DNA from 3 places in the uncultured Limimaricola sp. genome. Region 3 is predicted to be linked to each of the others. Evidence: riboswitches for the same ligand, from Rfam matches in the RefSeq annotation. Region 3 holds a riboswitch; each other region holds the start of a gene.
The links. Region 3 has a riboswitch for thiamine pyrophosphate ahead of thiC (phosphomethylpyrimidine synthase ThiC). Riboswitches for the same ligand answer to the same signal wherever they lie in the genome.
Positions count from the first base shown of each region.

Region 1 (4,594 bases), on a different contig from region 3:
TGTGGTCGCGCGAGGCCCGCCACCCAGCGTCAGCGCCACGGCAAAGCTCGTCAGACAGATGAGAAAGATGACGGCAAAAGCCCCCGGCACTACGGCGCGCAGCATCGGCCCTTCGAGCAGTCGCCCCACCGGCGCGCCGAGCGAAGCGGCGAGGCGAAAGCGTTCGGCGGGGATCGCGATCCAGCCCTGCAGGATCAGCCGCACTGCCAAGGGCAGGTTGAAGAATACATGCGCCAGCACCACCCCGTGCCAGCCATAGACCGAGACGGGACCAAGACCTGCCAGCCCCAGCGCGTCGTTCAAAAGCCCGCCGCGACCGAACACGCCGATGAGGCCAATCACCGCGACCACCACTGGCAGGATGAAGGGTGCCCCCAGAAGCGTCACCAGCGCGCCGCGCCCGAAAAACCGCCGCCGTGCCAGAGCCCGCGCCACCGGCATGGCGAGCACGACCGACACGCAGGCCGACAGCGCCGCCTGCCAAGTGGTGAACCAGATCGCCGAGAGATCGGCGGGGCCGAGCCGCAGTGCGAAACCCGCGCGCCAGATCACGGCCGCCAGCGTGCCCAGCGTCAGTGCCAGCACCAGCCCGGCGGCGATGCCGCCGGGCCATCTCGCCACAGGTGTTATTGCGACAGCCCCTGTCGCCAGGCCTCAATCGCGGGCGCGCGCAGCGCATCGGCTTCGGCCTCGGGCAGCCAGATCGCCTTTTCGGGCATCGCGATGTCGCGGAAGCCTTCAGGCCATTCGGTCTCGGGCAGCGCCGAGGGGTAGGACCAGTTCGAGGTCGGGATCAGCGACTGGAAGGTCTCGCTGGTGACGAACTGCATGAACCGCTGCGCCAACTCCGGCGCGTCGGTGCCCTCAAGCTGAGCCGCCAGCTCGATGGTCATGTAATGCCCCTCCTCGAAGATCGCCGCCGAAACGGTGTCGTCGTCCTCGGCGATCGCGTGGTAGGCGGGCGAGGTGGTGTAGCTCAGCACCATGTCGACCTCGCCCTCGGTGAAGAGACCATATGCCTCGGACCAGCCCGGCGTGACGGTGGTGATCTTGGGTGCCAGCGCGGCCCATTTCGCCTCGACCTCCTCGCCAAAGACCTCCTCGGCCCAGAGCACCAGAGACAGGCCCGAAACCGAGCTGCGCGGGTCCTGGATGGCGATGCGCAGATCGTCGGAGGCCGAGACCAGCTCCGCAAAGCTCCCCGGCACCTCTTTCAGCGCCTCGTTGTCGTAGACGAAGGCGAGGTAGGACCAGTCGAACGGCAGAAAGACTTCGTCGGTCCAGTCGATCGGCAGCGTCAGACCGGCGGTGTCGACGCCATGCGGCGCGAAGAGCCCGGTCTCGCGCGCCTTCTTCATCTCGGTCGAATCAAAGCCGATGGCCACGTCCGCCTCGGTGCGCGCGCCTTCGAGCAGCAGCCGCGGCAGCAGGTCGCCGGTCTGGTAGTCGAGCGTACAATCGCACTCGGCCTCGAAGGCCTCCTTGATCGCGGGGCCGGGGCCCCATTCGGAGGCGAAGTAATCGGGGGCATAGACGGTGAGGGTCTGGCCTTGCGCGAGCGCCGGGGTGGCGACGAGTGCTAGGGCGAGACCCGCATTCAGGCGATGGGACATGGTCATCCTCCAATGCGGGCGAAGAGCAAGGAGGACGCGTGTCCCGAAACCTTCCCTCCGCCGGTGTGATCCGGTTCAGGTTCAACGGGTCCGCGCGATGCGCATCTCAGCCAGTGGCCCCCCGAGGTGGCGCAGACACTACGCCATGGGGGGCTGCGCGCAAGCCCCCGCCCTTTCCCCCGCACCCGCCCCGCGCTACACCGGCCCCGCCACAAGGAGAGCGTCCATGTCCCTCAACAGCTTCGGCCACCTGTTCCGTGTCACCACATGGGGCGAAAGCCACGGCCCCGCACTCGGCGCCACGGTCGATGGCTGCCCACCGGGGGTGGAGATTACCGAAGCCGACCTGCAGGTCTGGCTCGACAAGCGACGCCCGGGCCAGAACAAGCACACCACGCAAAGGCGCGAGCCCGATACGGTGGAGATCCTGTCGGGCGTGTTCGAGGGCCGCTCCACCGGCACGCCGATCCAGCTGATGATCCGCAACACCGACCAGCGGTCCAAGGATTACGGCGACATCGCCGAGACCTTCCGCCCCGGCCATGCCGACATCGCCTATCACCTGAAATACGGAATCCGCGATTATCGTGGTGGCGGTCGCTCGAGCGCGCGCGAGACGGCGGCGCGGGTGGCGGCGGGTGGCGTGGCACGGGCCGCGTTGGCAGCCCTTCTGCCGGATTTGAAGATCACCGGCTACATGGTGCAGATGGGCGAGAAGACGATCGACCGCTCAAAGGTCGATATGGCCGAGGTGGCCCGGAACGACTTCTGGTGCCCCGATGCGCAGGCCGCGACCGATTGGGCCGACTATCTCGACGCGCTCAGGAAGGACCACAACTCGGTCGGCGCGATGATCGAAGTCGTAGCCTCGGGCGTGCCCGCGGGCTTAGGCGCGCCGGTCTATGGCAAGCTCGACACCGATCTGGCGGCGGCGATGATGTCGATCAACGCGGTCAAGGGTGTGGAGATCGGCGAGGGCATGGCGGCGGCGGCGCTGACGGGCCGCGACAATGCCGACGAGATCTTCATGGGGCCGAACGGGCCGGAGTACGGCTCGAACCATGCGGGCGGGGTCTTGGGCGGCATCAGCTCGGGGCAGGATGTGGTGGTGCGCTTTGCGGTCAAGCCGACCTCGTCGATACTGTCGCCCCGCAAATCGATCCGTATGGACGGCAGCCCGACCGAGGTCATCACCAAAGGCCGCCACGACCCCTGCGTCGGCATCCGCGCGGTGCCGGTGGCCGAGGCGATGATGGCCTGCGTGCTGCTCGATCACTATCTGCTCGATCGTGGCCAGACCGGGGGCGCACGCGGTACCATCGGCTGAGGTCGTTGTTAGAGACAATTCAGAGACAACAAAGGCCGCCGGGGCATCCCTCGGCGGCCTTTCTCGTGGCGCGTCAGATCCAGTAGTAAGGCGCGCCGTAATGGGTATAGGCCGCCTCTTCCCAACGCCGGTCCTCGTACCAGCGCTCGGGCCGCTCGGGCGCGCCCTGAAGCTGCGCCTCGGTGATGTCGGTGCGATACCCGCCAAGGCCGGTGTCGTAGTCGAGCTTGGACCAAGGGATCGGGTGATGCTCTTCACCGATGCCGAGGAAGCCACCGAAGCCCATCACGGCGTAGGTGATTTTGCCGCTCTTCTTGTCGATCACGAGATGGTCGATGTGGCCAATCTTCTCGCCCCCGGCACCAAACACCTCGGTGCCGTTGACGCGGTCGGACGAAATCGTGCTGTGGCTGTCGCTGTAGTCGAACATGATGTCCTCCTGTGCTGTCTCGGGTGTAAAACCAACAGCCCTGCCCGGCTGTTCCGACGCGCGCGCCGGTGCGCCGGTTTTGGCCGATGGCCGCCGTGCCAGCTGCACCGCGAGGATGCCCGCCGCCACCACCGCGACGCCCAGCGCGTCCGTACCGCCCAGCGCCTCGCCCAAGAGCACGGCGGCGATGACAACGCCGAAGACGGGGTTGAGGAAGTGGAACGTCGCCGCCTTCACCGCGCCGATCCGCTCGACCAGCACGAACCACACCAGCGTCGCCAGAACACCCGGCACCAGCACGGTGTAGACGAAGGCCAGAACGAGCGGCCATGACCACCCCACAGCCCATGTCTCCAAGATCAGCGCCGGGGGCAGCAGCGCCGCCGCGCCGACCAGCATCTGCAGGCCGACCACCATCATCAGGTTGCCACCCGAAGCCGCGCCGCGCACCGCCAGGGTCGCCGTGGCCAGCGCCAGCGCTGCCACGCCGCACAGCGACACTGCGAAGAGGTCGAGCCCGCCCGCCATACGCCCGCCCATGATGATTGCCACGCCCGCGAACCCAGCGACGAGGCCCAGAGCCGCGATGGGCGGCAACCGGTCGCGCAGCACCACCCAGCCGATCAGCGCCACCAGAAGCGGCATGGTCGAGGCGATGATCGATGCGACCGAGGCACCGATCCACTGCATCGCCACGAAGTTCAGCCCCAGATACAGCGCGTTCTGGCACAGGCCGAAGATCACCACCCCGCGCCACTGGCCCCGGCTCAGCCGCGCCGTCTGCCGCAAGGCCAGCGCGATGCCGATGGCGATGGCGCCGGAGGCCAGAAACCGCAGCGTCAGCGCGGTGAGCGGCGGCGCGTAGGTGACGACCACCCGCGCCGAGGTGAAGGCCGAAGACCACATCAGCGCGAAAGCGAGCCCGAGCCCGAGTGACCTGAGATCCATCGACTACCTCCTTGCGGCAACGAAAAAGGGCCGCCCCTCTCGGGGCGACCCTTTCGTCATTTCGTCCGGGCCGCAAGGCCGCGGCGCGTCGAGGATCACTCCTCGTTGACGCTGTCCTTCAGGGCCTTGGCGATGGTCATCTTGACCACCTTGTCGGCGTCCTTCTTGATCTGCTCGCCCGTCGCGGGGTTGCGGACCATGCGCTCGGGGCGCTCGCGGCAGTAGATCTTGCCGACGTTCGGCAGGGTCACAGCGCCGCCCTGCGACACTTCGCGG
Region 1 is NZ_CAXHZL010000005.1:121,173-125,766, forward strand. Features, by position in the region: gene AADJ02_RS08590 (thiamine/thiamine pyrophosphate ABC transporter permease ThiP) at 1-621, opposite strand, end outside; gene AADJ02_RS08595 (thiamine ABC transporter substrate binding subunit) at 627-1,613, opposite strand; TPP riboswitch at 1,649-1,747, opposite strand; gene aroC (chorismate synthase) at 1,840-2,940, shown strand; gene AADJ02_RS08605 (PRC-barrel domain-containing protein) at 3,014-3,370, opposite strand; partial or broken gene AADJ02_RS08610 (DMT family transporter) at 3,452-4,318, opposite strand; gene AADJ02_RS08615 (HU family DNA-binding protein) at 4,414-4,594, opposite strand, start outside.
Region 1: it holds a riboswitch for thiamine pyrophosphate, as region 3 does, so the genes downstream of both, AADJ02_RS08595 (thiamine ABC transporter substrate binding subunit) here and thiC (phosphomethylpyrimidine synthase ThiC) in region 3, are expected to answer to the same signal.

Region 2 (4,594 bases), on a different contig from region 3:
AAAGCGATCGAGGCTCATGCCAGAAACGCCTTTCCGATGAGCGGCGTCGAGGGGGCCGCCATGTCGCGCGGCTCCATCGCGCCTGCCTCGAACCCCAGCCGCCCGGCCTCGACCGCGCGGGCAAAGCCCTCGGCCATCGCCGCCGGGTCGTCCGCGCGGGCCACGGCGGTGTTGAGCAGCACCGCGTCATAGCCCATCTCCATCGCCTCGGCGGCCTGAGACGGTCGCCCCAGCCCGGCATCGACCACCATCGGCACCCCCGGGAATTGCGCCCGCAAGCTGCGCAGCCCGTAGCGGTTCGCCAGCCCCAGCCCGGTGCCGATCGGTGCGCCCCACGGCATCAGCACCTCGCAGCCCGCACCGAGCAGCCGATCGGCCAGCACCAGATCCTCGGTGGTGTAGGGAAAGACCTTGAACCCGTCGTCGCACAGCTCCCGCGCCGCCTCGACGAGGCCCCAAGGGTCGGGCTGCAGCGTGTCGGCGTGGCCGATCACCTCAAGCTTGATCCAGTCGGTGCCGAACAGCTCGCGCGCCATGCGCGCCGTGGTCACCGCCTCGCGCGCCGAATGGCAGCCGGCGGTGTTGGGCAGAAGACGCACGCCCAATTCGCGCACCAAGGCCCAGAAGGCGCCGCCCTCGCCCCCCGCCGCCTCGCGCCGCACTGAAACCGTGGCGATGCCCGCGCCGGAGCGGCGGAAGGCTTCGGCCAGAACCGATGGCGAGGGGTATTGCGCCGTGCCGAGCATCAGCCGCGAGGGCAGCTCCGTGCCGTAAAAGCGGACCATGCTCAGCCCCCCTGCCGCGGCGCGACGATCTCGATCCGGTCGCCCGGCGCGATCGGAGTCCGCGCGCGCGCGGTGGCGGGCACGAACTCCTCGTTGAGCGCCGTCGCCACCGTCTCCTCCCCCTGCCCGAGCGCCACCAGCGCCTCGGCCAGCGTGTCGGCCGCGATCTCGCGCGCCGTGCCGTTAACCATGATCCTCATCGCACACCTCCGGTCTGATGCCGTCGCAGAGCCAATCCGCCACCATCCGCGCCATCGCGGGCGCGAGAAGAAAACCATGGCGGAACAGCCCGTTGACATGAATGGTCTCGCCCCGCCGCCGGATGCGCGGCAGGTTGTCGGGAAAGGCCGGGCGCGCATCGGCGCCGATCTCCAGAACCTCGGCCTCGCCGAAGGCGGGATGCAGCGCATAGGCCGCGCTCAATAGCTCCAGCACCGACCGCGCGGTCGCGGGGCCGCGCCCCTCGCTTTCGATCTGGGTCGCGCCGAGCATGAAGAGCCCCTGTCCGCGCGGCACGACATAGAGCGGGTAGCGCGGGTGCAGCAGCCGCACGGGCCGGGTGATCTCCACCTCGGGCGCCCGCAGCACCGCCATCTCGCCGCGCACCCCGCGCAGGTCGGGCATGGCGTCGCGCGCCGAGAGGCCTCGACAGTCGATCACCGCCCCCTCTGACCGGCCCTCGCCCGTCTCGAACACGACGCCACGCGCGGCGAGCCGGTCGCGCAGGCCCTGCAGGGTTGCGCGCGGATCGAGATGCGCCTCGGCCTCGACATGCAAACCTCGGGCAAAGCGCCCCGCGAGCTCCGGCTCCAGCGCCGCCACGCCGTCGGCATCGAGCGCCATGCCCGGCACGTGGCGGGCAAAGCGGTCGAACTCCGCCCGGTCGCGCCCCAGCGCCACCGCCAGCGTGCCGCGCCGTATGACCTGCGCGCCCTGGCGCGCCCACCAGCCCGCCGCCTCGCGCCCGAGCCGCACCACCGGCTCCTCCGCCGTGAGCCCCTCGCAGTCGGGGGCCAACATGCCCCCCGCCCACCACGAACAGTGATGCGGCCCGGCCTGCGCCATCCGGTCCACCACCGTCACCGCGCGCCCGCGCGCCGACAGCTCGGCCGCCACGGCGAGGCCCATGACGCCGCCGCCGATGATGCGCAGGCTCATCGCCGCCCCTCATGGAAATGATCCACCGGCCCGTGCCCGGATCCGATCCCAAGCCTGTCCGCCGCGCGGATCGCCCCCGACAGCCAGCTCTGCGCCCGCTCCAACGCCGCCTCCGGCGTACGGCCCGTCGCCAAAAGGGCTGCCAGCGCTGCCGAGAGCGAGCAGCCGGTGCCATGGGTGTTGCGCGTGGCGATGCGTGGCCCCGTCACTTCGTGCACGCCCGCCTGGGTGATCAGGCGGTCGGTGCAATGCGGCCCCGTCGCATGGCCGCCCTTCATCAGCACCGCTGTCGGGCCTAGGTCGAGCAGCGCCCGCCCTTGGGCGACGATCTCGGCGGCTGTCGTAGCCTGCGACAAGCCCAGCAAACGCGCCGCCTCCGGCAGGTTCGGAGTCAGGATCGTGGCGCGGGGGATCAACAGCGTTGCCAACGCATCGACAGCCGCGTCATCCAGCAGCGCGTCGCCGGATTTGGCCACCATCACTGGGTCGAGCACGAGTGGGCACTCGTAGCCCGCCAGCGCCTCGGCCACGGCCTCCACCACCGCCGCACCGCCCAGCATGCCGATCTTGATCGCGTCGGGGGGGATGTCGTCTAGCACGGCCCTGATCTGCGCCGTCACCATCTCGGGCGGCACCCGCATGACGCCATGAACGCCGCGCGTGTTTTGCGCCGTGATCGCGGTGAGGGCGGATGTGCCGTATACGCCGAAGGCGGCAAAGCTCTTGATATCGGCCTGAATGCCCGCGCCGCCTCCGCTGTCGCTGCCTGCGATGGTCAGGGCCGTCTTGATGCGCATCGTCTCGCTCTCCCCCCGGACGGGGGACGCAGGACGGACCTCGGGCGTCGGGCGTCGCAAGCCTCGAGTCGCGTCTCCGTTCCCTCCGCCGGTATTAGCCGGATCAGGTTCGATGGGTCGGCCTTTGCCTCTCAGCCCTTGCGGGCACCCCAACGGATTCGAGCGGAGGTTATCGGCGCACCAAGGGTGACGCAAGGGAGGGCATTCTCACCGCTCGCCCTCGAAGCGGTAGATCGCAAGGCCGCGTTCGCTCTCGTCTATCTCAAGCCGGCGGTTGACCGGCGCATGGGCGCGGCTGGCGCAGTTGGGCCGCTCGCACAGGTAGCAGTTGATACCGATGCCGGTGGGGGTGATGCGGTCGAGGTCGAGCCCTTCGGCATGGGCCAGCCGCGGCGCATAGGCCACGTCGCAGCCCAGACCGATGGCCAGCCGTGTGGCGGGCTGGCCCAACGTGCCGCCGTGCCGCGTCACGGTGCGGGCGATGGAGAAATACCGCGCGCCGTCGGGCATGGAGATCACTTGGGTCTGCACCCGTTCGGGTGCCTCGAAGGCGGCGTGGATGTTCCACAGCGGGCAGGTGCCACCAAAGGAGGAAAACGGAAAGCGCCCGGCGCTGAACCGCTTGGAGATGTTGCCCGCCTGATCGACGCGCACGAAGAAGAACGGAATGCCGCGCGCGCCTTCGCGTTGCAGGGTCGTCAGCCGGTGCGCCACCTGCTCGTAGCTGGTGCCGAACCGGTGGCTGAGAAGCTCCACGTCATAGCGCGCCGTCTCGCAGGCGGCGAGGAAGCGCCCGTAGGGCATCAGAAGAGCTGCGGCGAAGTAGTTGGCCAGCGTCACCCGCGCCAGCGCCAGCGCCGACGGGTCCGTCAGCCCCGAGGCCGCGACCTCGTCGGCGATCTCCTGCGGCAACTCCATCCGCGCCAAGAGCACCGCCATCTGGAACCGGCGGCTCGACTGGCCCAAAAGCTCGGAGAGACGCAGCTCGCCGCGATGCGCCACGTGCTGGCGCAATCGGCCCGCCATTACCTCCGAGGGCAGGATACGCACGCGGATGCCATGCCCGCGCAGCCGTTCGGTGAGCGCAGTGTGCGGCTCGCTCCGGTGCAGCTTCATCTCCTCGGCCATGGCCTCGGCGGCGCGGTCGAGCGCGTCGACATGGTTGCGCCGCTCGAACAGCCACGCCCGGACCGACTGCACCGCGCGGCTGCCCTCCTCCAGCACCTCGACCTTGTCGCGGTCGGCCAGCGGATTGGCGTCGGTCTGGCGCGACAGCACCAGCTGGCGGTAGCGGTCGTGCAGCCGCACGAGGGCCGCCGCGATGCCCGGTGCCGCCGAGAGCGCCTGTTCAATCTCGACCCGACCGACATTCGCTTCGAGAGCCGGATCCTTCAGCGCCGCGGCCAGATCGGCGGCAAGCTGCGCGTCGGTTTCGGGCGCAAGTTCGCTCACATTGATGTCGAAGGCCTCGGCCAGCCGCATCAGCAGCTTGGCCGAGGCGGGGCGCTGGTTGCCCTCCATCAAGGTCACATAGCTCGACGACACCCCGAGCCGCCCGGCCATCTGCACCTGCGTCAACCCGAGCGAGACGCGCAGCGCCTTGAGCCGGGGACCGATCAGCAGCTTTTCACCGCGTTCGTTCATTTCAGACCTAACAATGTTTCAAACTTACCGCTGACATAACTTACAAGATTACCCGCTCGCAACAAAATTATGCTGCACCTGCGCCATGACCACACTAACCTTACAGACAGAACAGGCACCGGTCCTCCTCCTTCGGTGCCGCAGACAGGCCCATCAACAGGCCCCCCACAGGAAGGTCACGCAGATGTCTCTCGATCTCGTCCATGCCCC
Region 2 is NZ_CAXHZL010000009.1:81,665-86,258, reverse strand. Features, by position in the region: gene AADJ02_RS12420 (thiamine phosphate synthase) at 1-18, opposite strand, end outside; gene AADJ02_RS12415 (thiazole synthase) at 15-785, opposite strand; gene thiS (sulfur carrier protein ThiS) at 788-985, opposite strand; gene AADJ02_RS12405 (FAD-dependent oxidoreductase) at 969-1,943, opposite strand; gene thiD (bifunctional hydroxymethylpyrimidine kinase/phosphomethylpyrimidine kinase) at 1,940-2,740, opposite strand; TPP riboswitch at 2,804-2,902, opposite strand; gene AADJ02_RS12395 (short-chain fatty acyl-CoA regulator family protein) at 2,948-4,384, opposite strand; gene AADJ02_RS12390 (malate synthase A) at 4,569-4,594, shown strand, end outside.
Region 2: it holds a riboswitch for thiamine pyrophosphate, as region 3 does, so the genes downstream of both, thiD (bifunctional hydroxymethylpyrimidine kinase/phosphomethylpyrimidine kinase) here and thiC (phosphomethylpyrimidine synthase ThiC) in region 3, are expected to answer to the same signal.

Region 3 (4,594 bases):
GGCCGGGCCGGTGCGGATTTCCTAGGGGTCAACCCGCTGCACGCGCTGTTCCTCGGCGATCCGACGCGGCGCAGCCCCTTCTTCCCCTCGACCCGCAGCTTTCTCAGCCCGGTTTACATCGCGCTCGACGATCTGGCCGGTCACGACGCGGGCGACATCGACGGGGCGGCGCTTCGCGCGGGCGACCTTGTCGATTACGACGCGGTGGTGCCCGCCAAGCTCAAGGCCCTGCGCGCGGCCTTCGCGCGACAGCCCTTCGACGGTGACGAGGCCGCCTTCGACGCCTTCGTGAGCCAAGGCGGCGAGCCGCTACGCCGCCACGCGCTGTTCGAGGCGCTGTCGCTTGCCATGGTGGCCGAAGGGAATGGATCGGGCTGGCACGGCTGGCCCGAGGCATTGCGCGAGGTCGAAAGCAAAGAGGTCACCGATTTTGCCGATGAGAACGCGACCGAGGTCCAGTTTCATCTCTGGCAGCAATGGCAGGCCACGCGTCAGCTCGACACCGCCATGGCCTGCGCCATGGAGGCGGGCATGCGTATCGGCCTCTACCTCGACCTTGCGGTGGGCGAGGCCCCCGACGGCTCGGCAAGCTGGGGTGGCGGCGAGACGCAGATGATCGGTCTGTCGGTCGGCGCCCCCCCCGATGTCTTCGCGGCCGATGGCCAATACTGGGGTTTGTCGGCCTTCTCGCCCGGGGGCTTGCGCAAATACGACTACGCTCCCTTCCGCGACATGATCGCGGCGCAGCTGGCCCATGCGGGCGCATTGCGCATCGATCACGCGATGGCGCTGTGGCAGCTGTTCCTGATCCCGGATGGCGAACCCGCCAGCGCCGGCGCGCATCTGCGCTTTCCCTTCTCGGACCTGCTGCGCGTGCTGGCACAAGAGAGCCGCGCGCGCGAGGCGGTGGTGATTGGTGAGGACTTGGGCTTCGTGCCGCCGGGTTTTCGCGAGGCGATGCAGGCGGCCAACATCCTGTCCTACTCGATCCTCTACTTCGAAAAGGACGGCGATCGCTTCAAGCGCCCCGAGGAATACCGCCCCACCGCGCTGGCCTGTCTGTCGACCCACGACCTGCCGGTGCTTGAGCGCTGGTGGGCGGGCGAAGACATCGCGCTGCGCCGCAAGCTCGGTCTCGTGGGCGAGGAGGACAGCGACGCCCATGCCAAGGACCGCGCCCGCGAGCGCCGTGCCCTGCTCGATGCGATGCGCCGCGCAGGCGCGCTGCGTGGCCGCCTGCCGCGCCAGAAGGAGATGCCGCGCGAGGTGCTGGTCGCGGCCTACCGCTATCTCGCGCGCACCCGCGCTGCCCTCGTCGGTGTGCGGCTGGCCGACATGGTGGGCCCCAAGGCGCCAACCAACATGCCCGGCACGGTGGACGACTATCCCAACTGGCGGCCGCGTGCGCCGCTGGAGGTGTCCGACATCGCCAGCCACCCCGATTTTCGGGCGGTGACGGCGATGATGCGCAAGACGCGTCCGCGCGGCGCTTGACACCCGCCCTGCCGCGACGGCAGGGTGGCCGCACTTCACCAGGGGGGCCCCGGCAAGGGGCTGAGATATCGCTGGCGAGGCCGCTATGGCCCACGCGCGCGCAGACCCTTCGAACCTGATCCAGTTCATACTGGCGTAGGGACGGTGCGCGGCTGCTGGGCTTTTGGGGCGACTCCCTTTCCATCACCGCTTCTCCACCCCCGCTGTCGTTCTGGATCGTCACCGCCGACGCAAGGACGCCGCATGACGATCAACACCACCCCACCCGAACTGCCCCGCGTGACCACCGGTCCGCTCCCCGCTTCATCCAAGGTCTGGAAGGCCGGGACGCTGCATCCCGACATTCGCGTTCCAATGCGCGAGATCGCGCTGCACCCGAGCGCCGGTGAGCCAAACGTGAGGGTCTATGACGCCTCCGGCCCCTATACCGACACCGAGGCTGCGATCGACACCGCCGCAGGGTTGGCCCGCCCGCGCGAGGCATGGATCATCGCGCGCGGCGACACCGAAGACTACGAGGGCCGCAACATCCGCCCCGAGGACAACGGGCGCATAGAGACAAGCGACAAGCTGCGCCCCTTTCCGCGCACTCATGCGCCGCGACGGGCGACGGGCGACCGCGCTGTCACCCAGCTTGCCTATGCCCGCGCGGGCATCGTCACGGCGGAGATGGAATACGTGGCGATCCGCGAGAACATGGGCCGCGATGCCGCGCTGGCCCGCGCGCGCGACGGCGAAAGCTTCGGCGCGGCGATCCCCGATCACGTGACGCCCGAATTCGTGCGCGACGAGATCGCGCGCGGCCGCGCCATCATCCCCGCCAACATCAACCATCCCGAGCTGGAGCCGATGATCATCGGCCGCAACTTCCTCGTGAAGATCAACGCCAATATCGGCAATTCGGCGGTCACCTCCTCGATGGAGGAGGAGGTCGAGAAGATGGTCTGGGCGATCCGCTGGGGCGCCGACACGGTCATGGACCTCTCCACGGGCCGCGACATTCACGACATCCGCGACTGGATCTTGCGCAATTCTCCGGTGCCGATCGGCACGGTGCCACTCTATCAGGCGCTCGAGAAGGTCGGCGGCATCGCAGAGGACCTGACATGGGAAGTGTTCCGCGACACGCTGATCGAGCAGGCGGAACAGGGCGTGGACTACTTCACCATCCACGCAGGGCTCAGGCTTCATCACGTACCGCTCACCATCGATCGGGTCACCGGCATCGTCAGCCGGGGCGGCTCGATCATGGCCAAGTGGTGCCTGCACCATCACCGCGAAAGCTTTCTTTACGAGCATTTCGAGGAGATCTGCGAGATCTGCCGCCGCTACGACGTGTCGTTCTCGCTGGGCGACGGGCTGCGCCCGGGCTCGATCGCCGATGCCAACGACGCCGCGCAGTTCGCGGAGTTGGAGACGCTGGGTGAGCTGACGCAGATCGCGTGGAAGCACGATTGTCAGGTGATGATCGAGGGCCCCGGCCACGTCGCCATGCACAAGATCAAGGAGAACATGGACAAGCAGCTGGCCTGCTGCGACGAGGCGCCGTTCTACACGCTGGGGCCGCTCACCACCGACATCGCGCCGGGCTACGACCACATAACTTCCGGCATCGGCGCCGCGATGATCGGTTGGTTCGGTTGCGCCATGCTGTGCTACGTCACGCCCAAGGAGCATCTGGGCCTGCCCGACCGCGACGACGTCAAGACCGGCGTCATCACCTACAAGATCGCCGCTCATGCCGCCGATCTCGCCAAGGGGCATCCCGGTGCGGAGCTGCGCGACGACGCGCTGTCACGCGCGCGGTTCGAGTTCCGCTGGGAAGACCAGTTCAACCTCGCGCTCGATCCCGACACCGCGCGCTCGATGCATGACGAGACGCTCCCCAAGGATGCCCACAAGACGGCACATTTCTGCTCCATGTGTGGACCCAAGTTCTGCTCCATGCGGATCAGCCACGACATCCGGTCCGAGGCCCAGAAAGAGGGCATGGCGAAGATGGCTGAGAAGTTCCGCGAGGGCGGTGCGCTCTACCTGCCCGAGACCAGCGCCTGAGCCTTCGGGCGCGCGCCGGGCAGGCGTCGCGGCGATGTTTGTCGAGTGAACGGGAAACGAGTGCAAAGGGCGGCGGATCGGGGCATGGCCCCGGTCCGCCGTTTCTTGTCATGCTTGCGGTGCGAGTGCTCTGTCCGAGGCGTCGCCCTGCCGCGCGGCCACCCGCTCGCGGTGCACCACATAGGCGCCCGAGCCGAGAATGATCGCCATGCCCAACGCGGTCGCCGCATCCGGCAGATCGCCGAACACCAGATAGCCCAAGGCCACGGCACCGACGATTTCGAGGTATTGGAACGGTGCGAGCAGCCCCGCTTCGGAGCGGCGGAACGCCTCCGCGATCAGCAGGAAGGTCCCGGCCGAGACCGCGCCCACCAGCGGCAGCATCCCCCAGACCCAACCCGGTGCCGTCGGCACGTTGAGCGCGTGCAGCCCCAAGAGCCAGCCTGCCCCGAACAGCGTCATCGCGATCAGCGCGGCATAGAGCGTCGCCCCGGTCTGGATCGTGAGCGCCGAGCGCGTGGCCGAGGCGCGCCGCAGGATCACCGCGTTGAGCGCAAAACCCGTGGCCGAGGCCAGCGGCAGCAGCGCCGCCGGGGTGAAGCCCTCGAACCCCGGCCGGATCACCACCAGCACGCCCACAAAGCCCACCGCGACGGCGGCATAACGGCGCGGGCCGACCTTTTCGCCCAAGAGCGGCGCGGCGAGCAGCACGAGGATAAGCGGCTCCACGAAGAAGATCGCGATGGCGGTGGCGATCGGCATCACTGCAAGGGCCCCGACAAGACCGCCCATGGTGACGACCGCGCAGAGCCCTGACAGCATAAGGATGGGCGAAAACATCGCCCCGCGCAGTCTGTGGCGCAAAATCCCGGCCAGCAGCAGCAGGATCGTGCTCTGGAAAGCGAAGCGCCACAGCACCACCTCGGCGGGCGGCAAGGCTTGCGTCAGCAGCTTGGCCAGCGTGTCGCCCACCGGCAGCAGCGCCATGGCGAGGATCATCAACGCAAGCCCGGTCCCGGTGGAGCCGTGATCTGTACGACGGGCG
Region 3 is NZ_CAXHZL010000004.1:249,846-254,439, reverse strand. Features, by position in the region: gene malQ (4-alpha-glucanotransferase) at 1-1,494, shown strand, start outside; TPP riboswitch at 1,525-1,654, shown strand; gene thiC (phosphomethylpyrimidine synthase ThiC) at 1,738-3,549, shown strand; gene AADJ02_RS07945 (DMT family transporter) at 3,658-4,594, opposite strand, start outside.